3 regions of the Bacillus sp. PK3-067 genome follow, and region 2 is predicted to be linked to each of the others. Evidence: riboswitches for the same ligand, from Rfam matches in the RefSeq annotation. Region 2 holds a riboswitch; each other region holds the start of a gene.
The links. A riboswitch is a leader RNA that binds a small molecule or an ion and turns the genes downstream of it on or off. The one in region 2 is predicted to bind thiamine pyrophosphate.

Region 1: another riboswitch for thiamine pyrophosphate. It lies ahead of M1D73_RS26560 (reverse transcriptase domain-containing protein); the one in region 2 lies ahead of tenA (thiaminase II).
Region 3: another riboswitch for thiamine pyrophosphate. It lies ahead of thiC (phosphomethylpyrimidine synthase ThiC); the one in region 2 lies ahead of tenA (thiaminase II).

Annotation. Positions count from the first base shown of each region.
Region 1 covers NZ_CP096490.1:5,137,414-5,147,562, forward strand. The annotation lists gene M1D73_RS26550 (IS110 family transposase) at 1-781, shown strand, start outside; partial or broken gene M1D73_RS26555 (transposase) at 848-1,108, shown strand; partial or broken gene M1D73_RS26560 (reverse transcriptase domain-containing protein) at 1,104-1,220, opposite strand; TPP riboswitch at 1,278-1,393, opposite strand; gene lldP (L-lactate permease) at 1,465-3,126, opposite strand; gene M1D73_RS26570 (magnetosome magnetite crystal formation protein family) at 3,423-3,740, shown strand; gene M1D73_RS26575 (metal-binding protein) at 3,812-4,303, opposite strand; gene M1D73_RS26580 (YkvA family protein) at 4,354-4,719, opposite strand; gene M1D73_RS26585 (LTA synthase family protein) at 5,266-7,176, shown strand; gene M1D73_RS26590 (D-amino-acid transaminase) at 7,825-8,709, shown strand; gene M1D73_RS26595 (C40 family peptidase) at 8,919-10,149, shown strand, end outside.
Region 2 covers NZ_CP096490.1:743,196-753,344, reverse strand. The annotation lists gene thiG (thiazole synthase) at 1-352, opposite strand, end outside; gene thiS (sulfur carrier protein ThiS) at 355-558, opposite strand; gene thiO (glycine oxidase ThiO) at 574-1,683, opposite strand; gene tenI (thiazole tautomerase TenI) at 1,676-2,296, opposite strand; gene M1D73_RS03865 (ABC transporter substrate-binding protein) at 2,307-3,308, opposite strand; gene M1D73_RS03860 (ABC transporter permease) at 3,305-4,057, opposite strand; gene M1D73_RS03855 (ABC transporter ATP-binding protein) at 4,057-4,806, opposite strand; gene tenA (thiaminase II) at 4,775-5,470, opposite strand; TPP riboswitch at 5,556-5,659, opposite strand; TPP riboswitch at 5,720-5,831, opposite strand; gene M1D73_RS03845 (SH3 domain-containing protein) at 6,101-7,255, shown strand; gene M1D73_RS03840 (hypothetical protein) at 7,261-7,593, shown strand; gene M1D73_RS03835 (DUF3965 domain-containing protein) at 7,834-8,985, opposite strand; gene M1D73_RS03830 (CBS domain-containing protein) at 9,307-9,726, opposite strand; tRNA gene M1D73_RS03825 (tRNA-Glu) at 9,855-9,926, opposite strand; tRNA gene M1D73_RS03820 (tRNA-Asn) at 9,928-10,002, opposite strand; tRNA gene M1D73_RS03815 (tRNA-Ile) at 10,011-10,087, opposite strand; tRNA gene M1D73_RS03810 (tRNA-Trp) at 10,098-10,149, opposite strand, start outside.
Region 3 covers NZ_CP096490.1:5,126,439-5,136,587, reverse strand. The annotation lists gene M1D73_RS26540 (transposase) at 417-686, opposite strand; partial or broken gene M1D73_RS26535 (L-lactate permease) at 732-803, shown strand; TPP riboswitch at 875-990, shown strand; gene thiC (phosphomethylpyrimidine synthase ThiC) at 1,105-2,865, shown strand; gene M1D73_RS26525 (arsenic transporter) at 2,967-4,325, opposite strand; gene M1D73_RS26520 (cytochrome d ubiquinol oxidase subunit II) at 4,717-5,742, opposite strand; gene cydA (cytochrome ubiquinol oxidase subunit I) at 5,735-7,090, opposite strand; gene M1D73_RS26510 (hypothetical protein) at 7,346-7,495, shown strand; gene M1D73_RS26505 (hypothetical protein) at 7,587-8,672, shown strand; gene M1D73_RS26500 (LysR family transcriptional regulator) at 8,720-9,604, opposite strand; gene M1D73_RS26495 (YhgE/Pip domain-containing protein) at 9,740-10,149, shown strand, end outside.

The DNA.
Region 1 (10,149 bases), 1.0 Mb from region 2:
TGATGTATGTTTTCTTGACAGTCATGACACTGTTTTGAAAGAAATTTGTCTTTCAAACGATGTGAATGGTGCCAACGCCATTAAGGAGGATGTTCTCCATTTTCATCAGTTGTACAACTATAAAAAAATTGTCATTGGTATGGAATCTACTTCCGTCTATAGTTTCCGTCCTTCCATGTTCCTAACGGAAGATAAGGATTTGAGGGCTTTAGACGTGGAAGTGGTCGTACAAAATCCAAAAGCCATCCATCGGTATAAAAAACTCTTTGAAGAAGATAAGACCGATAAAATAGATGCTTTCCGTATTGCCGATTTTTTACGAACCGGACGGTATAATAAGTTTCTTATCAAGGAGGAAAAATACGTTGCCCTTCAACGTTTAACACGATCTAGATATCAACTCGTTCACCAGCAAACAGAATGTAAGCAACACTTTCTGAAGAACCTTTACTACAAATGTAATACGTTATCGAAAGAGTTAAATACCTCTGTTTTTGGTGCGACGATGATGGAAATACTCTCAGATTCCCTTTCGTTGGATGAAATCGCAGAAATGGATCTAGAAGCACTCGCTACTCTTCTTCAGAAAAAGGGGAAAGGACGCTTTAGCGACCCGGAAGATTTAGCGAAAACCATCAAGAAATCCATACGTGACTCCTACCGACTAGGTAAGGTCGTTCAAGACTCTGTGGACGTTGTATTAGCCACTTATGCACGATTGATTCAAACATTGAAAAAACAAATCAAAGAGATAGAAAAAAGCATTACTGCTTTATTCTAAGCCATTCCAGAAGCGAGATATTTAACAAGTGTTCCAGGCATTGGAGTCGTATACGCCGCGGGAATCATTGCGGAAGTTGGACAAATTGAACGCTTTGAGAACGAAGCACAATTGGCCAAATACACCGGTCTTTACTAGAAAAAATCGCAATCTGGAAACTTTGAATCGGAACGAACACCCATGACACGAACGGGAAACCAGTATCTTCGTTATTACATGGTTGAAGCTGCCAACTCTGTACAACTTCGTGAAGCTACTTACCGTGCTTATTATTTAAAGAAATATGATGAAGTTCCGAAATACAAACATAAAAGAGCCCTTGTCTAAAGCCGTAACTAGATTCGCTAAATTGTTTTTCAAATATTGAACCAAGCACTTGACTGATTGCTTGTTGAACAAGCCTATCCACTACTGTCGGTATTCCCAATTTGCGCATCTTCCATAAAAAGAGCCAGGTCCATAAAAAAATAAGGACCTGGCTCATAAAGACATCATTATGTAAAGCCGTTAACTTCCCTACGCTGGTACGAGCCAGATTAGGTCCAAAGGGTTAAGAAGTTCACGCGCTTCTCTCTCAGCCTACGCATACGTTAGGCACCCCTAGTTTATCACTGATTTAATTTTCAATACTTTTCTATCATACACCATAATTTGGAAAATTAAAAGTTTATTTCTTTTGTTGTTTATGGAATCATCCACGTTAAATAATAAGCCTGAACATAAGTCATAATACCAACAATAATTACGAAGAACAAACTATGCTTCACTGTAAAACGGAACAAATCCGATTCTTTTCCAGCAAGACCAACCGCTGCACAAGCGATCGCAATCGACTGCGGGGAAATCATTTTACCTGTTACACCGCCTGTTGTATTTGCTGCAACGAGAAGCACTTCAGATACGCCGACTTGCTGCGCTGTAATGGCTTGTAAATTTGAGAACAGTGCATTCGCAGACGTATCAGACCCTGTTAGGAATACGCCAATCCAGCCTAAGAATGGTGAGAAGAACGGGAATAGTCCGCCAGTTCCAGCTAATGCTAACGCTAACGTGGAAGATAGACCAGAATAGTTTGCGATAAATGCAAACCCTAGTACGAATCCGATAGATAGAATTGGCATTTTTAATTCGCTTAACGTTTCTTTAAATGTCACTACTGCATCTTTTACATTCATTTTCAAAATAAACATGGAAATGATACAAGCAATTAAAATCGCTGTTCCGGTTGCCGATAATACATCAAACTTCAGAATTGCCTCGTAAGGCGTTGGTTTATTTACAATTGGCTCTGCTTTCATTACTAGATTATGCAGACCTGGAATTTCAAACTTAAATACAAGACTTTCTAAAGCCCCTCCTGGAGTGAATAATGCCTTAAAGAAACTTTGGCTCCAAATGACTACCATAACCGTTAATACGATAAATGGGGACCATGCCTTCACTACTTTTCCAAACGTTAATTTCGGCATCGATGCCGCTGTCGTTGTTGCTGCTACTTCACTATTTGCTTGCCCAGATTGATAAATTTCTTTCGGCTGCCAAACTTTTAAGAACAGCGCTAAACTAATTAAACTTACAAGTGCCGATGTAATATCCGGAAGTTCTGGTCCTAAAAATGTCGCTGTAATGAACTGCGTAATCGCAAATGAACTACCCGCTACAAATAACGCAGGCCACGTTTGTCGTATCCCCTTAAATCCATCCATTAAAAATACGATAAAGAATGGCACAAATAATGATAGGAACGGTAATTGATGCCCAGCCATTTGTCCAATTTTATGTGGATCAATACCTGTTACTTGTCCAGCAACTGTAATCGGAATTCCCATCGCTCCGAACGCCACTGGTGCAGTATTTGCAATCAAACAAAGACCTGCTGCGTATAAAGGATTTAACCCAAGCCCCGCAAGAAGTGCTGCTGTAATCGCTACTGGTGCCCCAAATCCTGCCGCTCCTTCTAAAAATGCTCCAAATGAAAATCCAATTAAAATAACGAGTAGACGATGATCGTTCGTAATCGATAATACCGATGCACGAATCACATCGAATTGACCTGTTTTCACAGAAATTTTATATAAAAATACCGACATAATGATAATCCAAGCAATTGGCCATAATCCGTATAAGAAACCATATCCGGTCGCTGCCATTGCCATCGTGAACGGCATTTTATAAGCGAATAACGCTACTAAAACTGTAAGTACAACCGTAATAAATCCTGCCACATACCCTTTCATGCGGAAAACTGCTAAAGCTAAGAAAAAAAAGATAATCGGAATAAGTGCTACCGCTGCCGAAATCCAAATGTTTCCGAACGGATCATAAACTTGTGTCCATGTGTTCATTGTTCTCTCCCCCTAAAGAATCCCCTTTTAAATAGAATAACCTCATCAATAGACTATCAGGTCATCATACCTTTAAGTCTAAAATAAAAAAACGTTTAAGAAAACGTTTTCAACAACTTTCATTTATACTGTACCATAACAATTTCCATTAAAAAAGATTTTTTTGAAAATTTTATCATTTAACGAAAAAATCTTACAAAATCGTCATGTTCCTGTAATGTTCATCGATAGAAAGCTTGCAAAATTTATTGCATAATAATAGTATAACAACAGAAATTATTTATGAGGTGATATATATGAACGGAAATAAAATATTAGCTGCGTTATCATACTTTAGTGTACTATTTGCCCCTATCTTATTCCCTATTATCGTTTGGATTGTAGGAGACGCTGAAACAAAACCACATGCAAAACGTGCTCTATGGACACACATCATTCCAAGTATCGCTACATTCATTGGCGTAACTATTTTAGGAATTATGGGTCTTGGATCTGATCAACCAGATGTAACACTTGGAATTGGATCAATGATTGTCTTAGCTATTTGCGGAATCATCAGCTTATACTACTTCATCTGGAACATTGTAAAAGGAATTAAAGTGCTGAAAGCTTAATTTTAAACAAATGTTTGTTTAAAAAGGGCCCCTTGCAAATTGCAAGGGGCCCTTTTCCTAATTCGTTCACTTTATCTTCTGCGTTTCTTCTTTTTTCTCATCATTTTCTTTCGGCGTGTATTCACTTTATCCGCTATAATGTGGAGCGTACTTGCCACAACAATTCCCATTAAGAATGTTACAATTTCAACCTCATGTTTCTGCGCAATTTCTATTAAATTACCATCCAATGCGATTACATTTAATAGTAATAAAAATGGAGAAAAGACAATTAACATGTACGCAATACGAATCACATCACCAAGTATAATCGTATGCGTAAAGAAAGATCGATGCGGCATTACTTTTTTATAAGGATACCAAAATATACGTAAGAAACCCCATTTGTTATAAGCATTACTGTACGTATCTAAATCTGGTGTTAAAAATGAAGTACCTACTAAAAAACCAATTGCAAAAGTTAATAAAAAATCAAAATTTGTTAATCCATACGAAAAGAGCAAAAACAAAACAACCGGAAGGGATATTAAGTTTATTTTCGTATGCGTTCTTCCTGATGGCATAATGCACTTCCTCGCTTACGTTCGTCCTGTCACCTCATGACAGATTTCACCTATTGACCTAATTTCTGATCGATAAATGTTGTGTCTATATCCGAACCAAACCATTCTGCCAACTTCACTCGTGCCTTATCTTTCACATCTTCATTGACGTATAACGACACCTGTATTAGTGCGGCCGTTAACGCCCCTAAATCATCCGTATAGCCAATTCCAGCAATGAAATCTGGAATCGCATCAATCGGTGCAATAAAATAAGCAAGTGCTCCAATTACAATAATTTTCACTCGTTTTGGAACATCGGGTCTTTGCAAAACGTAAAACAGTAATAAACTTGCATAAATGACCGACTGCCCAGCTTGCTTTGCAACATGTTTTACTTTCTTCCAAAACGCTTCAACTGAAAATTTTTGTTTCATGTAAAAAGCCTCCCTATTTTTAAAAAGAAATAAGCTACAATATGTTATCAGTAAAAGTTCATGGAAATTACACAAAACCTATCAATGAACTTTTATTGTAACAAACAAACTAAAAAAGAACAAGTGTTCGTTAATTTTTACACGATTTCCTTCATATAATAGATTTCTAGATAACCCTTACCCATCTTCGTTTCTTATTTCTCAACAAAGAAAATTTTCACTTCTACTTAACATTCTGCTCTACCTTTGTTATATTTTCTAGTTGACGGACATATAAACGAATGTTAAAGTTTTCTCTGGTAGTGACAAATCTTATACAAAAAATGTAAAATGTTATAGTGTTTCTCAGAAATGAATTTTGTTGTATAATACAGAAATGACGTTATGCTTATGAGCAACAAAAGAAACCAAAAGGGTATGCATAGTTATAGTCGTATATGGGTGAATATAGAACCTTTAATTATGGCCAAGAAAACTATGTATTTTTTATTTTAGCATTTTTCGCTCCAAAATCGACCAAGCCTGATAGAGAAAGGGTGGAAATGAATGAAAGAAACCTTGAAATCACAATTTCAAAATGTGCGTTTCACTTTATTCGTAGCTTTAGCCTTATGGCTGAAAACTTACCTTATTACACGCACAAGCTTTGATTTAAAACTTGAATCTTTCATGCAAGAATTCATTTTATTCCTTAGCCCATTAGCAGCATCATTACTGCTTGTTGGTCTTGCATTATTTGCAAAAGGGAAAAAACGTAACTATATAGCACTTGGAATTAATTTTGTCTTAACAATCGTTCTTGTTGGTAACGTAATGTTCTACGGATTCTACAATGACTTCGTTACATTACCGGTGCTAGGACAAACATCTAACTTCGGAAGTTTAGGTTCTAGTGTGAAAGAATTATTTAACTACAAAATTATCCTTGCATTTGCAGACATTATCGTTTTCTTCGTTCTATTAAAGAAAATGAAGAACTTTGCACCTACAGAGCGTGTAGCACGCCCGATGCGTTCTCTATACTTCGTATCAACAGTTGCTATTTTCTTCGCAAACTTAGGACTTGCAGAAGCTGAACGCCCAGAACTATTAACACGTTCATTCGACCGCGTTATGCTTGTTAAAAACTTAGGATTATATGTACACCAAGTATACGATCTTGGCTTACAAGCAAAATCAAGTTCACAAAAAGCGTTCGCTGACGGTAGTAAATTACAAGAAACAGAAAACTACGTAAAAACAACACAAAGTAAACCAGATCCAAATATGTTCGGTACTGCAAAAGGGAAAAACGTAATTGTTGTCTCTCTTGAGTCATTACAAACATTCTTAATTGGTGCAACAGTTAACGGACAAGAAGTTACACCATTCTTAAACCAATTTACGAAAGAAAGTTATTACTTTGATAACTTCTTCCATCAAACTGGTCAAGGTAAAACATCTGATGCTGAATTCCTAGTAGATACTTCGTTATATCCACTAGACCGCGGTGCTGTATTCTTCACACACGGTAACAATGAATATACAGCAACTCCAGAAATTTTACGTCAGCAAGGGTATCACACGTCGGTATTCCACGCAAACAACGCAACATTCTGGAACCGTAACATTATGTATCCAGCACTTGGTTATGATCGTTACTACAACGAACTTGACTACAAGATTACACCAGAAACAAAATTAAACTGGGGATTAAAAGATATCGAGTACTTCGATCAATCTATTGATATGTTAAAACAAGTGAAGCAACCATTCTATACTCGCTTCCTTACTTTAACGAATCATTACCCATTCACTTACGATGACAGTACAAAATTAATCGACGAATACAATTCTGGTGATGGAGTATTTGACCGTTACATGGTAACTGCTCGTTACTTAGACGAAGCAATGAAACACTTTATTGAGCGTCTAAAAGCAGAAGGTATTTACGACAACTCAGTAATCGTATTCTACGGTGACCACTACGGTATTTCTGAAAACCATAACCGTGCAATGGCACAGTTCTTAGGAAAAGAAGAAATCACTGCATTTGACCATATGAACTTACAAAAAACACCGATGTTTATTCACGTTCCAGGTCAAAAAGAAGGTAAAACAATTTCGAAACCAACTGGTGAAATTGACATTAAACCAACTATTCTAAACTTACTTGGTGTAGATTCTACAAATGACGTTCGATTCGGTCATGATGTATTCTCACCTGATAATAAAGGATTCGTTGTTCTTCGTGACGGTAGCTTCGTTACAGATAAATACATGTACACAAATAGTACATTCTATGACCGTGCTACTGGCGAAGTTGTACAATTACCGAAAGAAGAATCTCAACCACTAATTGATCGCGCCCAAAATGAATTGAACATGTCTGATAAAATCATTGAAGGTGACTTACTTCGCTTCTCTGAAAGTAATAAGATCAAAACTGGTGAAGTAAAAACAGTTATTAAAGAATAAAAGAAGAGTGCTGAGTAATCTCAGCCTCTTTTTTTATTTTCTTCCATACAACTACTTATATTCATTAACTTTAAAATTACATAACCTTTACCAAATATTCACATAGTGTTAATGAAGAATCTCTATAATAAAATATGTAAACGAGGTTCTACATATTTCTTATCTCTCATCTTTCGTAAGATCCCTTAAAGAAGTGTGTAAATCTTTTGTTTCTACTTTCTTATAATTGTCTTTCAACATGTTTTGTTTCCATACACAAAACATTCAACGAGACAATGTCCCTATGAAAGATAGCTACCCTCCTTGTGCAGCATTCCATAAGAATGTTGCTTTTTTTTATTTAAAAGCAGGATTCTCATTCTTATTTTCGAATTTGTATATACAAAATGCTGTAAAGTGAAACTTTAATCAGCCCTCACCAATCGGGCAGCTACGGGCAGTTATTCGCCCAATTCACTTCTTTGCTCCACCCGAATTTTTAAGTAGGAGTTTTACTGCCCGTTAATGCGGGGTAAACCATCCTTACTTCTCTATGATTTACAAATACATATACGGTCATATGTAGAGAATTGCTTACATAAAAATTACTATAGTGATTTTTATCTCGCATGAATGAAAGTTTCACATTACTTACGTACTTACGAAAGGATGGGACGGAAATTGGCATACGAAAAATTTGTACTTTGGAATGATGAAGTTATTGATACAACAAAACAACAAACGTACATAGAACTTGAAGAGAGAGGTTCGCAGTTCGGAGATGGTGTCTACGAGGTTATTCGCCTATATAAAGGGAACTTTCACTTATTAGATCCGCACATAACGAGATTATATCGATCCATGGAAGAAGTAGAATTATCGCTCCCTTTCTCAAAAGCTGAGCTCATCACTTTACTTTACAAATTAATTGAACGAAACCATTTCCACGAAGATGGCACAATTTATTTGCAAGTATCTCGTGGTGTACAAGCTCGCACACATGTATTTTCATATGACACCCCTCCGACAATTTATGCCTATATTACAAAAAAAGAAAGACCAGCCTTATGGATTGAATATGGTATACGCGCTATATCAGAACCCGATACTCGATGGCTACGCTGTGACATTAAATCATTAAATTTATTACCAAACGTACTAGCTGCTACGAAAGCTGAACGAAAAGGCTGTAAAGAGGCACTTCTCGTAAGGAATGGTATTGTAACGGAAGGAAGCCATTCCAACTTCTTTTTAATTAAAAACGGAACTCTTTACACACATCCAGCCAATCACCTTATTTTAAATGGCATTATTCGTCAATATGTCCTTTCTTTAGCGAATACTCTTCACATTCCTGTACAGGAAGAACTTTTCAGCGTTCGTGACGTTTATCAAGCAGATGAATGCTTTTTTACAGGCACAACAATTGAAATTTTACCAATGACCCACCTTGATGGAACCGCGATTCAAGATGGGCAAGTTGGACCTATCACCAAAAAACTGCAAAAATCTTTTAATAAAATCTTGTTACAATCCAATATGTCATCTTCTTAAACACGAATAATTTCTGTCCTTTTATATTCAATATATGCATTTAAATGGAAATCAAGGTGTAAATTTATACCTTGATTTTTTCTTGTAATCTTTTTGTCATATTCAGATTCCCACATAAGCCTTGACAGTAATCGACATGCTCTTTAGAATTTTTAACAGTTGGTAAATATTTCTTCACTACATTACAGACAGAAAGGAATCGACAAATTATGAAAAAGTATCTTGCCGGTCTTGCGGCAGTGTCTGTAGCAGGAGGAGCAGCACCTACACTTGATAGTGTTCAAGCTGCACCTGAACAAAATACACAAAAAGCTGCTACAACTGTCCAAGCTTCTGCGTCAAACAACTCATCTTATACGGTAAACGCGAGCGTCTTACATGTTCGTGCGGGATCAAGCACTTCTCACGACATCATCTCACGCGTTTATAACGGTCAATCACTAAACGTGATTGGCGAAGAAAATGGTTGGTTCAAAATTAACATTAACGGAAAAACAGGCTTTGTTAGTGGCGAGTTTGTATCAAAAAGTGGAGCAGCAAACAACAATGTAAGCACAGGTGGAAACAATAAAGTTACCGCTGATGTATTACGTGTACGTACAGCTCCTAACACTTCTAGTTCTGTTTCTGGACGTGTATATGCAGGACAAACATTAAACGTAATTGGACAAGAAAATGGTTGGGTGAAAATTAACCATAATGGACAAGTAGGTTATGTAAGTGGCGAATTCGTATCTGGCGTTTCTTCTACTGGGGGTTCTTCAAACAACAATACGAATAATAACAACCAAGAAGTAAAACCAGCAAGCGGAAACTATACAGTAAATGTATCTTCCCTTCGTGTTCGTACAGGTCCTAGCACTTCTCACACAACTGTAGGTTCTGTCAAAAAAGGACAAGTAGTACAAGTTGTTGGCGAAGTTCAAGATTGGTTCAAAATCAATTACGCAGGACAAACTGCTTATATAAGCAAAGACTACGTAACAAAAGGCGGTTCTAACGAAAACGTTACAGAAGGCAACAAACAAGAGCAAAACAATAATGGAACTATTCAAACTGGTGGTTCTTACGTAGTTAACGCTACATCTTTACGTGTTCGTACAGGCCCTGCCGCTTACCATAGTGTAATTGGTGGCGTTTTAAACGGTACAACATTAAACGTAGTTGGATCTGAAAACGGTTGGTTTAAAGTAAATTACCAAGGAAAAACAGGCTTTGTTAGCAGCGAATTTGTAAAATTCGTTAAAGGTGGCACTACTACTCCTGAGCAACCAAAACAACCTGAAAAACCTAACCAAGGTGCAATTGGTGACTACTACATTAATGCTTCTGCACTAAATGTACGTAGCGGCGAAGGTACAAATTATAGAATCATAGGCGCACTTCCACAAGGTCAGAAGGTTCAAGTAATCTCTGAAAACTCTGGATGGAGCAAAATTA
Region 2 (10,149 bases):
CAGATGCCTTTAACGTTTCTACCGGATCAGGTAATAACGTTCTATCATCACCAATAACTTCTACCTTTATCATGTCACAAAGCCCAGAAGCTTTTGCTAATTTTGCAATACGAACAGCCTCTTCAGCGTTTTTTGCTCCTGCTGTATTTGGTAATAACGTATATTTTTTCACATCAAGTTTCTCTAATAAATTAGGTTGCTTTGCATCAAAGATATCCATACGACGTACTGCAAACGTTAAAATTTCAGCTTCAGAAACGTCAATTGCCTTTTGCTGTACGTCAAAATCAGGGAATTTACCTGTTCCTAATAAAAGTCTAGAATGAAATGAAAATGGTCCAATGTTTAACATAATCAACCGCCTCCTACGAAAGTTACAATCTCAATTTGGTCTCCATCAAAAACAGATGTATCTGTATGATCATCTTTTTGTAAAATATCTTTATTACGCTCTACTACAACAATTCTGTTATCTAGCTCTAAATGTGTAAGTAGCTCAGCTACTGTTTTTACACTCGCTGGCACTTCAATTTGGTTACCATTAATTTTTAAATTCAAACTTCCATCCCCTTTCTAAACTCTTCTAGAAAGCAATGAATCTAGCAAATGATTCTCTTGCTTTCCTTCTATTAAATCAGCCATATATTGGCCAGAAATAGGACTTAATAAAATACCGTTTCGATAATGGCCCGTGCAAGCATATAAACCTTTTATTTCTTCATGCTCTCCCATATAAGGAGCTTCATGATTCGATTGTGGTCTTAATCCTGCCCACGTGCTTTCCCATTCTGCTTCTTTTAAAGCTGGCAATATTGTATAAGCACGCTCTAATATAGAAGTTATACTTTCTGGCTGCACAGTTTTATTGAACGTATGTGGCTTCATTGTTGCCCCAATTACGTAACGTCCACCGCGCTTTGGAGTAATGTAAAATCTTTCTTGAAAAATAGGTGCTTTTAAAAGTTGTTTTCTACTTCTTACCGCAACCACTTCTCCTTTAACTGGATATGTACCCCAATCGCGGTGAAAATAACTGAGTAACTTCGTGCTCCATGAACCTCCTGCAATAACGACTTTCTCACATGTGACAATACCTTCACTTGTAATAACTCCAGTCACTTTATTATTTTCAATACGGATATCAAATACTTCTGTCTGTTCATATATATCAGCACCGGAAATCGCTGCAGAATGTGCGAATGCTTTCGTAAGCTCTGGTGCAATAACATGACCGTCTTTCGGATAATATACTGCTCCTATAATAGATTCGGATAGATATGGCTCTTTTTCCCGCACATGGTCTCCCGTTAGAAAATAAGAATCTTCACCTGTTTTCTGCTGCCAATCCATAATGTGAAGAATTCTTTCCTTCTCATCTTCATTTTGAGCAATACGATAAATTCCTTTTTCTTCATATCCAATATCAACACCCGTCTTTTCACGTAAAACTGCTGCAAGTTGTGGAAATATAGCTCGGCTTTCTCTAGCAAGTTCAAATAGCGGATCATACGCATCCCATTCTGCCTGAACACCAAGTAAACCAGCAGCTGCTTTTGAAGCTTCCGATGCAATACTTTGCTTCTCCACAATCGCTACTTTATGTCCTCTTTCTGCTAGAAAATGTGCAACTGAACTACCAATTACACCACCACCAATAATCGCTACATCATACTTCTCACACATGTTTTTCCGCCCACTTTCTTATTGATTCCTTATAAGATTTCGCTTTGCTATACGGGTTACTACTACTTACAATTCCAGACATAACTGCTATACCGCTTACACCGTTAGTAAGAACATCCACTGTGTTTTCTGGGGTAATTCCTCCAATTGCTGTAATCGGTATAGATAAACACCTTGCAATGTCTGAAATTTCTTCAAGCCCTCTCGCTGGCACACCTTTTTTACAATCTGTCGGAAATACATGGCCATAAACGAGTGAATCCGCTCCATTTTTAAAAGCTACTATTGCTTCATCTAGCGAATGCACAGAATAACCGACATGCAAATACGAAAACTTTTCTTTCACTGACTTTACATCTGTACTTCGATATCCTAGTTGAACACGAGGAATATTTAATAAAATTGCAATATCAATTCGATCGTTTATGACAATTTTAGAAGCCGGAAAGCCCTCCATTAATAGACTTTCCACACCTTCATATAATTCCTTCGTACTCTTCTCACGCTCACGAATATGCAAATAATCAATCTCACTCTCAATTTGCATCGCTACATTCACTAACTCTTCGAATGGCATATGGCCATTTGAGATTACGTGGAGCTCATTTTTCATATTCATTCGCCTACTTTAAAATATTTTCGAATAATTCATCGGCTGGGACGGTTTCTTTCGTCATTCCTTTGTCCTTCAGCCACTTATTTTGTTTCTCCCAAGATTCTTTTGAATCTGATAAGAATGGCTCATCTTTCGTTTCCATCTTCTCTAATAAAATTTTCATACTTTCCTTTTCAACTTCTGGCACAAGTGGGAAGTTTTCTTTTTCTTGATGATTTAATAAAATATTCAATGCTTCATCTGGGTTTTTCTTCATGAAATCATAGCCTTTTTTCGTACCACGTAAGAAAGCTTGCAACGCCTCTTTATCTTTTTTCAACGTTTTATCACCTGTTACAAACACAAGCTCATGATAGTTTGGTACTCCGTAATCAGCTGGATTAAAGTACGCTGGTTCATGGCCTTCATGACGCATAACAGGTACTTCATGGTTAATGTATGCCCCTGTTACCGCATCTACTTTCTTCGTAATTAATGCTGGTACTAAATCAAAGCCAACATCTACTACTTTCACTGTATCAGGATTACCACCAGCTTCTTTTACCATCGTTTTTAAATACATCTCACTTAATGGTGTTCCAGAGTATCCTACTGTTTTTCCTTCTAAATCTTTCGGTGATTGAATGCCCGCTGATTTCAGTGATACAACATGATTTAATGGTGAACGTACGACAGCCCCAATTGATTTCACTGGAATTTGCTCATTCGCTTTCGCCATAACAACATCTGGCTGATAATACAAGCCAACTGTCACCTTCCCTGCTGCTGCCAGCGTTAATGGATCAGTCGGATTAGAAGGGAATTTAATATTTACCTTTACACCTTCTTCTTTAAAGTATCCTTTTTCAATTGCTGCATAGATAAAGCTATGTACCGCATTTGGATACCAATCTAACATGACTGTTATTTCTTTCTCTTTTTTACTTTTGTCTGATGCTGAATTACTCGAACATCCTGCAATTATTGCAATTAATAATGTAAACACAAAGATGCGCTTTAAAAATTTCATGAATGCTTCCTCCAACTAATGAATTTCTTTTCTAATATGGAAATAATTACGACGAAGAAAATAGCTAATAATGATAACAATACAATAGGTGCAAATACGCCAGCTCCATCTAACTGCGTCATCATTCTCTTACTGAAATATCCAAGCCCAGCTTGTGCACCGAGCCATTCTCCAATTGCTGCTCCGATAACACTAAGCGGAACTGCAATTTTTAAAGCTGAGAAAAAATAAGGAAGAGCAGACGGCAACTTTAATTTAAGAAAAATATCTCTTTTTGTTGCTCCATATGTAACTAAGAGCTCCTCCCATTCTTTTTTCGTACTACGCAGTCCATCATACGTATTGACCGCAATTGGGAAAAACGTAATTAAAACTGTGACAACAACCTTACTCCAAATTGTATATCCAAACCATAAAACAAATAGCGGAGCAAGCGCAGTAATCGGAATCGTTTGTGAAGCAACTAATAATGGATAAAACGCTCTCTCCATCCATGTACTCGCATTCATTAACATCGCTAGCCCTACACCTAATACGATAGAGATAACAACACCTATTAAAACGACGTATAACGTTGCAGGTAAATGAACCGTAAATAATATGTCTTTTAGTTTCCATATCTTCATTAAAATCGCAGAAGGTGACGGTAAAATGTACATCTCATCTACAATTCTTGCTCCTATTTCCCACACAGCTAGTAAAATACTAGAAAGTGTAATAGCAGGAACTAATTCTTTCAATCGGTTCATCACACAAGTACCTGCCTTTGTAACATACTAAGAAGCTCATCTTTCAGCGCTAATACTTCCGGTTTATATAAATCTTTTCGTGTTCTGTTATGATCAAGCGGTACATTCCGCTCAGTCAAAGTCGTTATCGGCTGCTGTTCCACTACTAAAACTCGGTTTGAAAGAAATAACGCTTCTTCAACATCATGAGTAATGAATAAAATTGTTTTTTCCCACTCTTGCCATTGTTCAAACAACCATTCTTGCAAAGAGGTCTTCGTTAAAGCATCCAACGCACTAAATGGTTCATCTAACAGCAATATCTCCCCGCCTGTTAATAAAGTTCGAATAAAAGATACACGTTGTCTCATACCACCAGATAAATCTTTCGGATATTTTTTCTCATACCCTTGCAAACCAAATTTATGTAACAGTTCCTTTGCCTTTACTTCTGCTTCTTTCTTCTGTACACCTTGGCACTCTAGCGGCAGGGCAGCATTCTCAATAATTGTTCTCCACGGCAAAAGCATATCTTTTTGCGGCATATATCCTACAGGATGGTTCTTTGTTTCTGTCAGTTCTATCTGTCCAGTACTTACCTTTTCTAGACCTGTAATAAGGCGAAATAAAGTACTTTTTCCACATCCACTCGGTCCGATAATACTGACAAACTCTTTCTCATGTATAGAAGCATTTAATTCATGGATGATTGGTTTCTCATCGTAATGAAAAGAAACATTATGAAACTGTAGTATGTTCTTGCTCCTCAAATCCCCACATCTCCTTACGATAGGACATATCCCAGAATAAATATTCAAATCGACTGGAATATAAGAAGATCTCCTCTAATCTTTCTAGTTCTTTCTCAGACTTTCCAACTGCCATTTCATTTAATAAATCTATTAACCAAATACAAAGATTACCGTATTCTTCCGAACTATATCCTTGAATCCACTCACCAAAAAACTCATGATCTCTTGCTCCAGGAATATCATTTAAACGCTTTCCAATTTCCCAATAGCTCCACATACATGGAAGAAGCGCTGCTATTAATTCCGCAAGTGTGCCATTTTGAGATACAGACATCATGTAATTTGTATAAGCTAAATTTTTAGCAGATGGTTTCGCAGACTCTATCTCCTCTATAGAAATTCCAAGTCTTTTTGCATATTGTTTATGGATTGTCATTTCGCCATTTAATATTCCATCAATTTGTTCAGCGAACTTTCCCATTACTTGTGGATTCGTTGCTTTTACAACACCAATCGCATATAACTTTGCATAATCTAGCAGATATAAATAATCTTGAATAATATAATACTGAAATTTATCTTTTTCTAACGTGCCATCTCCCATACCCACTACAAACGGATGATTATGACTCATCTCCCAAACCGGTTGCACAGTTTCTAATAATCTATCGCAAAATTTCATTTCTCTATCCCCTTCCAATATATGTATCTAAATAAAAAACCACTTCTATATATAAGAAGTGGTTACAGCAAATAAAGTTATACATTTATTCGATGTTCCACTTCCCTTCGCTAGTATTACCTAGATCAGGTGTTGTAAGGGTTAAGGATTATTCCTCTCTCAGCAAGTCAAGCACCCCTAGTGGTTTCAATATGAAATTTTCAAATAAAAAAGCCCCGTTTCTATACGCAAAGAAACGGGGACTCATTGTTAGTGTCCGAATTGCTTCCCTACGCTAGCATAATCTAGATCAGGTAATAAAAAGGATCAAAGGCTTACGGCCTACTCTCAGCTGGCAACACCAGCTCTCCTAGCAAACTATAAAATTATCACTGTCAGTATAACACCCTAATAAGACATCATCAACTTTTTTAATTTTCTTAATTATCAACATAATATCAAAATTATACAATACATACATTCTATTTTAGAAAATAAAACCCCAATTAATTGTATAAAAAGGAATCATTATCCTCAAAAAATTTATTTTTATATTGATTTCATATTACATTTATGTGAATACCCCCACTATATTATATCTTTATACTATAATAAAATTACAACTATACAACTAGAGGAGGTCTCTATTCCATGAATATGAAAGCTACTGCTTTAACAGCAACTACTGTAGCGATTGCTTCTTTACTTCCTTCTATGGGTGAAACAAATGTACAAAAAGCAAACGCTGAACAATTATCTAATATTAAAACTGGGTATGTCAAAGTCGATCAAGTAGCATTACATACAGAAGATAACGTAAAAAGCACATCAATTGATACAATTCGCTTTAATACAAAAGTGAACATCATTGAAACAACTAATGGTTGGTATAAAGTATCTGTTCATAATAAAGTAGGTTATGTACAAAAAGATGCTATTTTACTAAAAAACAAACTTCAATCTAATGATCAATACATCGTTAATGCTAATGCATTAAACGTTCGCTCTGAACCTAATTTAGAATCTTCCATTTTAGATGTATTACCAAATGGTAAGTTTATTACCGTTCAAGAAGATCAAGGCGAATGGTATAAAATATCACATAATGGCCAAACAGGTTACGTACAAAAAGCATTCATCTCTAATGGTTCACAACCCTTAGTAAAAGGAATCACCGTTCAAAATAATACAAAATATACTGTTGCAACACCTAATCTAAATGTACGTAGCACCGCTAGTACAAGTAGCGCTCTACTCGGTTCATTACAAAACGGTACTCAAGTACAAGTAGTAGAAACTGTAGGTACTTGGTATAAAATTCGTTTTGGCACAGGATACGGATATGTAGCAAAACACTATGTAGTACAAAATCAACCACAAGCTAAAACAGATCAGCCTTCATCAATTCCAGCTGCTTTCAAATTCCCCGCTCAAGGAAGAATTAGCTCAACCTTTGATATACGCTGGGAACAAATGCATTATGGTATAGATATTGCCGCTCCAGGAAACGTCTCTATCCAAGCTGCTGCTGCAGGTAAAGTTGTGAAATCTTATTATTCAGCTAGCTATGGCAATGTTGTTTTCATTGCGCATCAAATCAATGGGAAATTATATACAACTGTTTATGCTCATATGAAGGATCGCACTGTACAAGCTGGTGATCAAGTACAGACTGGACAATTAATAGGTCATATGGGAAACACAGGTCATTCATACGGGCAACATCTTCATTTTGAATTACATAATGGAGAATGGAATTTTGAAAAAACAAATGCAGTAAATCCACTGCCATATTTAGTTAGGTAAATTGTATGCCACGCAATATACCTCTTATAATTGAATACGTAGCCTTTTTAGGTTTAATCTGTTGTTTAATCATTTACAATACAAACATTGTATTTTTATCTATTATTATTGCTTTTGTTGCATTAGAAATTATGATGGAATCATTTCAAGTGCAACTAAAACAAAAAATTGCCCATATTTATAATGCTATTTTTCTTTTGAGTGCTCTCATAACAAATATAATTAGTAATGGCTTTTATTTATCTACTGTATTTCCAGTATTCTTTATGGCTGTTTTATTATTTGTAGCTAGATATATTAATGTCCCTTATAACCAAAAACAAAAACAAGAAGCTTAGAAAGAGGAGACACTGTGTACCAATCTTTCAAAGATACTCCAATAAAATACATATTGAATTTGTATAAGAAAGCCAATACTTTTTTTGGTATACAAGGAAGTTATACTGCACAACTTCTCCTATATGGAATGTTGTTTCTTGTCTTAATCACTTTCTCCTTGTTTTACTAACAAAAAAGGATCTCACATAAACTGGAGATCCTTTTTAATTTATATTAATTTTTCATATCGAAAATATTGTTTATCCACAAGCATATTTTTCATAAATAAAGCTCAGATTATATTTTTTCTCTAAGCTCATTCGTTGTTCGTCATCGCACCAATAGAAAAGAATATCATGAATCGTTGCGTAACGCTTATTTTTAAGAAATAGCCTAAAAAATGATGGTAAACAATCATGTAATTGTATAAATATATAATTGCGTAGTGTTTCTTCTTTATATTCAATGCCCTTACAAATATACAGTAATTCTTCACAATAATATGCATGCTGTGGAACTTGTATCATTTCGAAAAATGGCACATAAGATAGTAGCTTTCCAATAAAATGACCATATCGATCCATTACTCCTATCGTCATATGCTCCATCATTTCTTTCATCACATATAAATAATCATCTACATGCGTTGTCTTTAATGGGTCTAAGCGATCGGAAATTTGAGATAATACAGCTCTTTGACATGCTAAAACTGCCTGACTAGGCCCATAATATGATAGGAAATCTGTACACTTACGATATTTCCGTAATAAATCATGTGTATACAAATCATATACAAAAGTATTACAATACATTGCTAAACTCATCATATCACTATTTAATTGCTCTTTTGATAATGATTTCGCTCTCTTGCACATATAAAAGAATGTAAATTCCAATACTTCTTTATGAGATAATAAATGTTTACAATCGGTTATACACTTCTCATTAAATTTAACTCTATCCCAAATTTCAATATCCCTATCTGTCAATTCACCTATACGATATTTAATAATTAAATAATTTAAAGCAACTGATTGCGTCAAAAGATCCCATGTTTCATATTCCAATGAAGTATGAACAAACTCAGCTAATCCTTGCGCTATCATAAAATCATTTGCCTCTTCATACCAACCAATCTCTTGGCATAAGCGAAGAATACGCACTAAAGTTGGAATTTCATCTTTATGAAACTGCGGTAATTTCTTTGCTTTATTCATGCCATATACGATAAATGCCGCTAAATTTTCTTCTTTATAAAATTCTTTCTCTTTCCATACTAATATAGTTCGTTCTTTCCCCTCACCTTTTGGGTGACAAGGTACAAGCAAAGAAAATAATTCAGCGAAATTATTTGGTTCTATATATGTATCTGTAACCAAATTCCAATTTGGATCGCCCTGTACAGCCTTCATATAATTCCCCTTCCCTTTTCATCTATGTAGGAAATATTAATTTATTATCGCACCACTAAAAATTAATATTGTTATATTCAAAATCTCTCATAATACTTATATCTATCAGTATATCATCTTTTCTCTTATTAAAAATTAAGAATAACAAATTTTAAAAAAATGTCGAAATTATTAACCACATACTTATTATATAATGTCTCAGATACATCACGCTAACATATTAGTTTAATCCATATATACTAGAATAATGTATCTGAAATTTATATATAATTTAGCTCTTTATGAGTGACCATTAAACTCTCGGTTAATGAAAGTTTCAATTTACTCTGTACGCTCTGAGATTTCGCTCAAGGCAAATCCAGCTTGATCATCTGCTGATTCCCTTATAGCTAAATCTCCTAGTGCTAACATGCCAATAAGTTGACCACTATCAACTACTGGTAATCGTCTAATTTGATGCTGTGCCATTAGCTCTGTAGCTTTTTCAATAGAATCATTTGGAGAAACTGAGATAATATTTGTTGTCATTACATTTGTAATCTTATTAGATCCAGGATGTTTTTCAGCAATCCCTCGAACGACTAAATCACGATCAGTAACAAGCCCAACAACTTGCTCATTTTCAACAACAGGAATTAATCCAATCGATTCTTCCTTCATTTTTACAGCTGCCTCATATACATTGTCTAGCGGTGTACAATGTACAATATGGGTACTCATTAAGTCTCTCACTCGTGTCATTATGATTTCCTCCTTTTTATACATACCATAGCTTTTCCAAAATTCCTTTATTTATTTCTGGAAAGTAACGTAATAAAAAGGATTAACAAAATAAAAAAGAGCCAGCATAATGCTGACTCTTTTTTGTATGACCCGTACGGGATTCGAACCCGTGTTACCGCCGTGAAAGGGCGGTGTCTTAACCACTTGACCAACGGGCCATGGCTCCGCAGGTAGGACTCGAACCTACGACCGATCGGTTAACAGCCGATAGCTCTACCACTGAGCTACTGCGGAATAATATATGGTGGGCCTAAATGGACTCGAACCATCGACCTCACGCTTATCAGGCGTGCGCTCTAACCAGCTGAGCTATAGGCCCATATACTTTACAGGGGCAGTAGGAATCGAACCCACACTGGAGGTTTTGGAGACCTCAGTTCT
Region 3 (10,149 bases), 1.0 Mb from region 2:
ATTCGTTTTTTATTATATTTACATATATTTTTTAAAAGAGGATTATAGACGTTCTGAAAAAAAATAATTATAACAAGAACAGTGTTCGTGCTACTATCTACGGTTATTTTTTGTACTAAGTACCCCTTTAACTAACAAGACAACAAAAAATAATTAACATATTAAGGAAATTACGTTACAATAAATGTAAGAGATTTTTCTTTGAGTTTTAGCTCTGAATAATAAAGATAGTTAAATCACTAAATGGAGGAGCAGGTCAATTTTGTTCCTTGTATAGTAAATTGTTACCTATCTCTATTGCAGGTTGTATGGCAGGTAACAGTAGCAGTTGTAGCGAAATACAGCAGAGACAAAGGCTCTTTGGCAAACGGGACTGATGAATGTATTTGGCAAGTAAAAAATGGTTCTTCCCGGAGTTAGTTGAAAAGTCTCATTCTCTCCAAAAGTAGAATCTTTGTCCGCAATGTGGAGAATTTGCATCGACCATACATGATTCTTTTAATAAGCTTTAACTTGTTTATGCTCCCTTCGGCAAGACCATTATTATTCTCATAAGTTACCGCATTTCTGACAGCTTCAATATCCCGGGCTAATCCATTCGTAAAGTTCTTAAACTCTTGTATATTAGTATTCTTAATTTTCTTAATACAATGGTTGAGATTCTCAACACTCTTTGTGGTGAAGATGTTTTTAAACTCCCATGTTAAATCATAAACTATTTTTACAATAGGGTGTTCTTCATAATTATTGTTGGTATTATAACGTATGTTCAAGCATATTATTTAACGTGGATGATTCCATAAAGAGAAAAAGAAATAACCTTTGCATTTTTCAGATTATCGTGTATGATGGGAAAGTATTGAAAATTAAATCAGTGATAAACTAGGGGTGCCTAACGTATGCGTAGGCTGAGAGAGAAGCGCGTGAACTTCTTAACCCTTTGGACCTGATCTGGCTCGTACCAGCGTAGGGAAGTTAACGGCTTTACATAATGATGTCTTTTATGAGCCAGGTCCTTATTTTTTTATGGACCTGGCTCTTTTTATTTTGGCATGCGCTGGCCATATCTCGTCCTTGTCACGAACAGGGGAGGCAACAAAGGTTATGAAACAGTCTGTTTCAGCTGAGCAAATTGAATTGAAATCGAGTTTACCAGGGAGTAAGAAAGTATATGTGGATGGACCACGCGCAGGCATGAAAGTGCCGATGCGTGAGATTGAACAAAGCGAAACGAACGGCATCCCAAATCCTCCAGTCCGTGTGTATGATACGAGCGGTCCTTATACGGATCCGGCGTATAAAGTGGAGCTGGAAAAGGGAATTCCAACGCCGCGTCATTCTTGGATCATGGAGCGCGGGGATGTAGAGGCATATGAAGGGCGCGAGGTGAAACCAGAGGATGATGGTGTGAAAGTGGCTTCGAAACATACACCTGTTTTCCCGCAAATGGATCGCCAGCCGCTTAGAGCGAAGCAAGGTGCAAATGTTACGCAAATGCATTATGCGCGTAATGGCATTATTACGTCTGAGATGGAATACGTTGCAATTCGTGAAGGAGTAGAGCCGGAGTTTGTTCGTAAGGAAATCGCAGAAGGCCGCGCTATTTTACCAGCGAATATTAATCATCCAGAAGCAGAACCGATGATTATCGGGCGTAATTTCCACGTGAAGGTAAATGCAAATATCGGAAACTCTGCTGTATCTTCTTCTATTGCAGAAGAAGTAGAGAAGATGACGTGGGCAACGCGCTGGGGTGCAGATACGATTATGGATTTATCTACAGGTAAAAACATTCATACGACGCGTGAGTGGATTATTCGTAATGCGCCTGTACCAGTTGGAACTGTGCCGATTTATCAAGCGCTTGAAAAGGTAAATGGAATTGCAGAAGATTTAACATGGGAAGTGTACCGTGATACGTTAATTGAGCAAGCGGAGCAAGGCGTTGATTACTTTACGATTCACGCTGGTGTATTGCTTCGTTACATTCCAATTACTGCAAAGCGTACGACAGGTATCGTTTCGCGTGGTGGTTCGATTATGGCGCAGTGGTGTTTATTCCATCATAAAGAAAACTTCCTATATACTCATTTTGAAGAGATTTGTGAAATTATGAAGCAGTACGATGTTTCGTTCTCTCTTGGAGATGGATTACGTCCAGGATCGATTGCAGATGCAAATGACGAAGCACAATTCTCTGAGCTTGAAACACTTGGCGAATTAACGAAAATTGCTTGGAAACATGATGTGCAAGTTATGATTGAAGGACCTGGACACGTACCGATGCACTTAATTAAAGAGAATATGGAGAAAGAGCTTGATATTTGTCAGGGCGCGCCGTTTTATACACTTGGGCCACTAACGACAGATATTGCACCAGGTTATGACCATATTACATCGGCAATTGGAGCTGCGATGATCGGTTGGTTTGGAACGGCGATGCTTTGTTATGTAACGCCGAAAGAACATTTAGGTTTGCCAAACAAAGATGATGTACGCACGGGTGTTATTACGTACAAAATTGCAGCGCATGCGGCTGATCTTGCGAAAGGACATAAAACGGCTCATCAGCGTGATGATGCACTTTCAAAAGCACGTTTCGAATTCCGTTGGCGCGATCAATTTAATTTATCTTTAGATCCTGAACGTGCGATGGAATATCACGATGAAACATTGCCTGCAGAAGGGGCAAAGACAGCTCACTTCTGTTCAATGTGTGGACCGAAGTTTTGTAGTATGAGAATTTCGCATGATATTCGTGAGTATGCAAAAGAAAATGATTTAGAAACGACAGAAGCAATTGAAAAAGGAATGAAAGAGAAAGCAGAAGAATTTAAAGAAGCTGGTAGTCATTTATATCAATAATATGTTACACCTCTTTACTTGATTGATCACACTGTAGTACCTAACTTTATTATAGAAGAATCCCCATTTGCTAAGACGGTAGCAAATGGGGATTCTGTTGTTTATAAGGCAAAGAAGAGATGTACCCAGTAGAATAAGAGGAATAGTGTGACGACTGTTGTGAGCGGGATAACGATAAGGGATACACTTAAATAGTCTTTCCATTTTACTTTAATTTTGTTTTGTTTCAGAATATACATCCAAATGAGTGAAGCTAGTGTACCAATTGGTAGTAATAGTGAACCGATGTCACTACCAATGATGTTTGCAAGATAGATTGTTTTTAATGTGACTGGATCTAGTCCCATTTCTGTTAATGTGATTGTACCAATCATAAGGGCAGGATGGTTATTGAAGACGTTAGAGAGGATGGATACAAGTCCGCCCATTGCAAAGCTAGCATAGAGTAGATGCTGATTCACAATTGGCTCGAGCCATTGTACAAGTGCAGCTGTTAATCCTGCGTTGTGGAGTCCGTAAATAATGACGTACATAGAGAAGGCGAAAATTAAAATGTGCCACGGTGTCTTTTTCAAAATGTCGACAGGATTTGTTCGTAAGTAGTACCATCTCCAAATGAGAAGAACGAGTGAACCAAGTACTGCAACGATTTCAATTGGGATGGATAAGAAGGATGCAACGAATAGAAGACAGCGCATCAGGAAGACGAAACCTAATACTTTTAACATGAATCTTGTCCGTTTTTGTTTCGTATCAACAGAATTATTTCCTTTTAGTGGATGGAAGTTTTTCGTGAAGAAAATTTCTTCAATATCATATGAAGAAACAGGTAATTTTTTCGGAAGTTTTTTCTTCAAAACTGTATACATGAGCCATGACATAAATAATAAGCCTAATGTTGCAGGTACAAACATCATAGCAGTATGCATATAAAGAGTCATATTAACGATATTTAATGCAATTAAGTTTACGATATTACTTACACCAATTGGTGCACTAGATGCGGTAGCGATTAAAGCTCCGCTTAATAAATAAGGAATTTGTTGATGTGGTTTTAATTGAAGGTTTTTTAGAAGAAGAATTAAAATGGGAGTTGTAATTAAAATACTACCGTCGTTATTAAATAAAAGAGTCATAAGAAAACATAATAATTGAATATACCAGTATAGACGGCGTCCAGAACCTTTCGCTAGATTTGCCAGTTTCGCTGCGGACCAATGGAAGAAGCCGAAGCTTTCTAATATAACTGCCATGACGATGGTCGCTAATATTGTTATGGAAGCACCGCCAATTTTACTTATAATATCCATGACGTCTGGTTTTGATACAAGTCCAGTAATTATGATGATACCAGCTCCGATTGCTGCTGGCCACGCCTCATTCAAACCTCGAGGCCGCCAAAAGATAACGATCATCGTTAAGAAGAATACAATAATAGTAATCCATATTTCAATGCTCATATTTTGCCTACCTTTCTATTTTCCCTTGAACAGATGTAGCTTGTCTCAAGTTTATATTGGTAGTATATTCAGCAAAAAATAAGAAGAACTAGACGTATAACGAGATGAAGCGAATATGTGTTTTTCAAGCTAAAGGACAAGTGTCACTCGTAGTGAAATAACTATTGTGATAGGAGTCTATAAATTGATTGGGCAGTAAGGTAGTAAATGAGATTTATATGGGCAATTATGGAGATATATTGGCGCAACTTAAAATATATCAGCGATTATTGAAATATATCGGCGCAACTTAAAATATATCAGCGATTTTTAAAATATATCGACTTATCGACAAAACATGACAAAAGGAGTCTATTCCAAAATGCCTTTTGGGACAGACTCCAAGACTATATTATTTTTCCTTCAAAAAAGTACGATCCTTCAAGAATAAATTCCAGAAGAAAATAAATCCTGGTAATAAAATTGCAATCCCAATTGCGTATAGAATGAGCAGTGCATAGAACGTTTCTTTCGTTGTAAAGCTTGTAAATACAGTTACGTCAGGATAAATAATATAAGGTAAATGCGCGACGCCGTAAGCGTAGCTGGCAAATGCATATTGAGCGACGACAGCTAAAACGGCAATGCGAGGGTATCCTAGTGTATTGTATTTTTTGTTTGTCCACCAAAGGGACGAGTATCCGATAACGAATAAAACAATAGAAACTGTAAACCACGGGAATTGCTTTATTAATCCTTGCATAAGCCAATGTGTTTCTGGGTCCATTACAACGAGGGCGATGATTGCTGTAACGAGCGTTGCAGGACCAAGAATGATAGCATTTCTTCTATAAATTCTATACGTATCTTCTGAACTTTGTTCTCTCGCAAAATCAGCAAGAAAGAGAGAGGAGAGAAATAGTTCAGACGTTAGTCCGAAGAGCATATAACAGTAGATAACCGGGCTAGAAAGAAGTTTTCCATACAGGAGTACTTCTTTTCCTTCAGACATTGTAATATAGGCTCCCTCTGTAACGGGTAAAACGGTAATTAATAGTGCTGGAATTAAGAGACCAGTAATACCTGAAATAACCCGAAGAAGGTACTGATATTTTGGTAAGGAGTAAGCAAATACCATAAACGTACTACGTACTGCAACGAGCACTAAAATTAACATAACTGGTACGAACATTACTGTCGCAAGAGTAAAGGCCGCTTTCGGAAAGAAGCCGAGAAATGCGACAACGACGAAAACAAGAAACGTATTTGTTACTTCCCAAGTGGGTGATAAGTACCGATTCGCTAGTTTGGCAGCGAGAGTTGGATGTTTGGCGTATACCATGCCCCAAAAACCAGCTCCAAAATCGATGGACCCTAATATACTGTATACGAAAATAAGGGCCCATAAGATGATGATTGCAATACTTTCCTCATGCATGAGAATCGCCTCCTTGGTGTTGTAAATCATTCTTTAATGGATGTCTTCTAAAGAATGTCCGTAGAACAATGACTGTTAAAATAGCGAGTCCAATATATAAAATGATGAACAAAACAAATAAAGGACCGACGAAATCGGCGCGTGTAGATGCATCGACGGTACGTTGCATACCATAAATTGTCCATGGTTGACGACCGCTACAACTGAAAATCCATCCGAATTCAATACCGAGCATCATAATTGGTCCGCATGCGGTAGCCCCCCAAAGTAGCCACTTCGGTAGTTCTGTTCCCTTTTTTCGGTAAACGAAGTACCAATATAAGAGTGCAATTGCTGCAACTGCAAAGGTAAACGCAGCGGTGCCGACCATTAAGTTGAATAGTGTATGTGTATAAAATGGTGGCCATGTTTCTTGGGGAAATTCCTTTAGACCTTTTACGACAGTGCTAGGGTCTAGTCCCACTAATAAGCTAAGCATGTTGGGAATTTCAAGTGCATAGTTTAGTTCAAGTGTATTGGGATCCACAACTCCGCCAATGGATAGCGGTGCGTGTGATGTCGTTTCAAATAAAGCTTCAGCAGATGCAAGTTTTTCAGGTGAGTGTTTATGTAAGGCAATCGCTGATTCATGTCCTGAAAGCCACATCGTAGCGCCTGTAATAAATGTAACGACAAGCCCTAATAGTAGCCCTTTTTTATGATAAGCAATTTCACGTGTACTTAAATTTTTCTTCAATAATTTAAATCCAGCGATAGAAGCAATGACAGCCGCACCAGTTGCATAAGCCGTAATAACAACATGGAATGCACTTGTGCCAAAACTTGGATTAAAGAAAGCTTTCCACGGATCAACGTTAAAAACAGATCCATCTGGATTCATTGAAAAGCCTGCTGGTGTATTCATCCATGTATTTGCTGATGTAATGAGCACGGCGGATGCCGTGGCACCAAGCATGACGAAAAATAGCGAGATTAATCTCATAAATGGAGGAAGTTTATCAGCTGCATATACGTAAATCGACATGAATAAAGCCTCCAAAAAGAAGGCAAAAATCTCAATTTGGAAGGGAACAGAAATAACTTGCCCAACAATTTTGGCGAAACCAGGCCAAAGAAGTGAGATTTGCACACCAACAATTGTTCCAGTTGGAATTGCTACACCGAGAAGAATAGCAAACGCCTTTGTCCATCTTTTCGCCATAATGGCATAGTCGGAGTCTTTCTTCCAGTGATAGAGTATTTCGCTTATAAAAATCATCAATGAAAGACCGACCCCAAGTGTTGCAAAGATAATGTGGAATGCTAATGAAGAACCAAAAAATGCTCTTGCTAATGTTACCGTATCCATATGTAAACTCCTCTTCTTTTTTGCCATTATTTTCTGATTGAATTGGAAGATTTATTCAAAAAAACTACCAAAAATATATATGTATTTAAAAAGTGAATATGATAATATAATGTTGTAATATTTTGAATAGAAAGAAATAAATAGTTGGTCATGTTTTGTTTGTTTTTTGCTCAGGAATCTTTTATAATCTTTTATGCGAACATAAGTTCTGTTTTTCGGAATCAAGAAGTTTATGTGAAATGGAGAGGGTGTTTTATGTATCCTGAAGTCATTAAAAAGATGGCATTTTCAAAAGAGCATAGAGATTTATTATTGAAGCTATATAATAAAGAAATTACACGTCGTGAATATGATCGACTTGTACAATCGCTATATAAACCTTCTAAAGAGGTTTGCGGGGGATAGAAATGCGGGAGACAATCTAATAGATTGTCTTTTTTAAATTTATGTATGTTCTGATAAAATTAAGGTTAGCCTTACTAGGGAGGTGAAAAGATTGCGGAAACGTTTATATATAGGGATTGGAGTTATCTTCTTAATCGCTTTAGGTGGAATTGTATTTTGGTCAGCTTTACAAGGAAACCGTACAGAAAATTTTATTTTAAGACATATGGTGAATGACAATGGAACACTTGCCACGTATCGTTTAGTAGATACTAAGGCAGGTACGGGTGAAGCTAAGGGACGTGAAGCTTTATCAGAATCGGCGGGATTATGGTTACAGTATACACTTGATAAAGATGATCAGGCGTTATTTGATGAGCAAGTAAAGGTTATTCAAGATAATTTCATATATAAGAATCATATCGTTTTATGGAAACTCTCTGAAAAGGGAGAGAGGCAGTCAGCTACAAATGCACTTATAGATGATCTTCGTATTATAGAACAATTATATCGTGCTTATGAAATGTATAAGGAAGAGCGTTATAAAAACCTTGCCGATCAATTAAGTGATGCTGTACTTCGTTATAATAAAAAAGATAATTATTATGTTGATTATTATGATGCAGATGCAGGAAAACAAAATAATTTTGTAACAACATCATACATAAATCCGCGTGCATTCTCCTATATGAAGAAGTACGGCAAAGTTTCTGCTCAGCAATATCAGGAAGTCGTTCAATTTTTAGCTGATTATCCAAGGCATGGCTGGGCATTCCCAAAAGAGTATAAAGAAGATGGTACATTTACGTACGATAAAGAAGTGAATCTTATTGACCAATCATACGTTGCATATCATCGAAGTTTAGGTGGTCTTTCATCAGCCGCTTATTTGGAATTTATAAAGAAGAAGTTCCAGGAGGATGGAAAGCTATACGGTCGTTACAATTTAGAAACGGGAAAACAAACTGTGAATTATGAATCGCCGGCCGCGTACGGACTAACGATTTTGTACGTACTACAAACAGGTGATACAAAGTTTGCGAAGGAATTGTATGATCATATGGCCACATTCCGAAATGACAATGTATTTAGTAGATATTACGGTGGATATGTAACAGGTGAAAATAATAATACGCATATTTTTGATAACGTATTGCCGCTTTTAGCTGAAATGGAATTAAAAAAGAGTGAACAATAAAAGGTGCCACCATATGAGGTTGGCACCTTTTATTTGTTCATATAATTTTATGTCCTAATATTAGAGAAGTAGTCAATCACGAATTCACGGAATTGCTGAGCTGTTTTTGATAAGTAGCGTTTTTTTGACCAACTTAATCCGATGGTTCGCTGACAAGTGGGTTCAATAATACGCAACTTGCTTGATGCTAAAGTAGAGTTTTTTAATAAAGTTAAACTTGGAACAAAAGCGATGCCGAGACCGTGCTTAATGAGGTCGCTAATTACGGTCGGTTCATCGACTTCAAAAGCAATATGCGGAGTGAAACCAGCTTCTTTACAAAATTCATCTGTTAAGTGCCGAAATCCATAGCCAGTGTTCATACTAATGAACGGTTCGTCCTTTACTTCATGGAGGTGGATATTTTCTCGGCCTGATAAACGATGGCCTGAAGGGACGACTAAGAAAATTTCTTCTGTAATAAGTGGTTCCCAAACAATTTCTTCTCCTTCAATTGGCACAGAGGAGATACAAAAGTCAATTTCTATATTATCTAGTTGTCGTTTCATAGAAGGAGTGGATGCCAGAAATTGTTGGAACCGAACGTTAGGATGTTCTAGTAAAAAAGAGCCAAGTAGTTCTGGCAATATTCTCGGAATAGAAACGGCTAGTGTAATAGAGCTTTGTTGTAATTCGGCTAAATCTTTAATTTCTCGTTCCCCTTCGCTTAATTCATGAAAAATACGCTCTACTCGTTTCAAAAATACTTTTCCGAAAGAATTTAAAGTAATCTGTCGACCTTGGCGATCAAATAAAGGGACGCCTAAATCCTTTTCGAGTCTAGCGATTGTTTTGCTGAGTGAAGGTTGTGCGATATGCAATTCTTCAGCTGCCTTTGTCATATGTTCTAGTCGTGCCACTGTCTGAAAGTATTTTAACTGGAGCAGTTCCATTTCGAGTCTCCTTTCTATAGACCAAAAGGAATGAATTAATAATTAAAGATGTATTATACAGTATGGAAAGTGACGTGTATAGTAAATCTGTTAAACCATTCTAATGGTGTTAAATTCGGAGAAGGAGTATGTTTCATGAAGGGAATTCAACTTGTATTTAAAGATTGGAAAGCGATGTGGCACCATAAACATGGACGTATCGCTTTAATTTTTTTATTAATCGTTCCGTTAATTTATTCAGGATTCTTTTTAGCCGGATATTGGGATCCGTACGGAAAATTAGATAAATTACCTGTTGCGGTTGTGAATTTAGATAAAGGTGCTGCGATGGATGAGAAAACAATTCATGCAGGAGACGATTTTGTAAAAAATTTAAAGGAGAATAAAGAACTGGCTTTTCATTTCGTATCAGAAAAAAATGCTGATGAAGGGCTAAAAGAAGATAAGTACTATATGGTTGTTACGATTCCAGCTGATTTCTCTAAAAAGGTAAGTACACTTATGGATGAGAAACCAGAACCAGCACAATTGCAGTACAAAGTAAA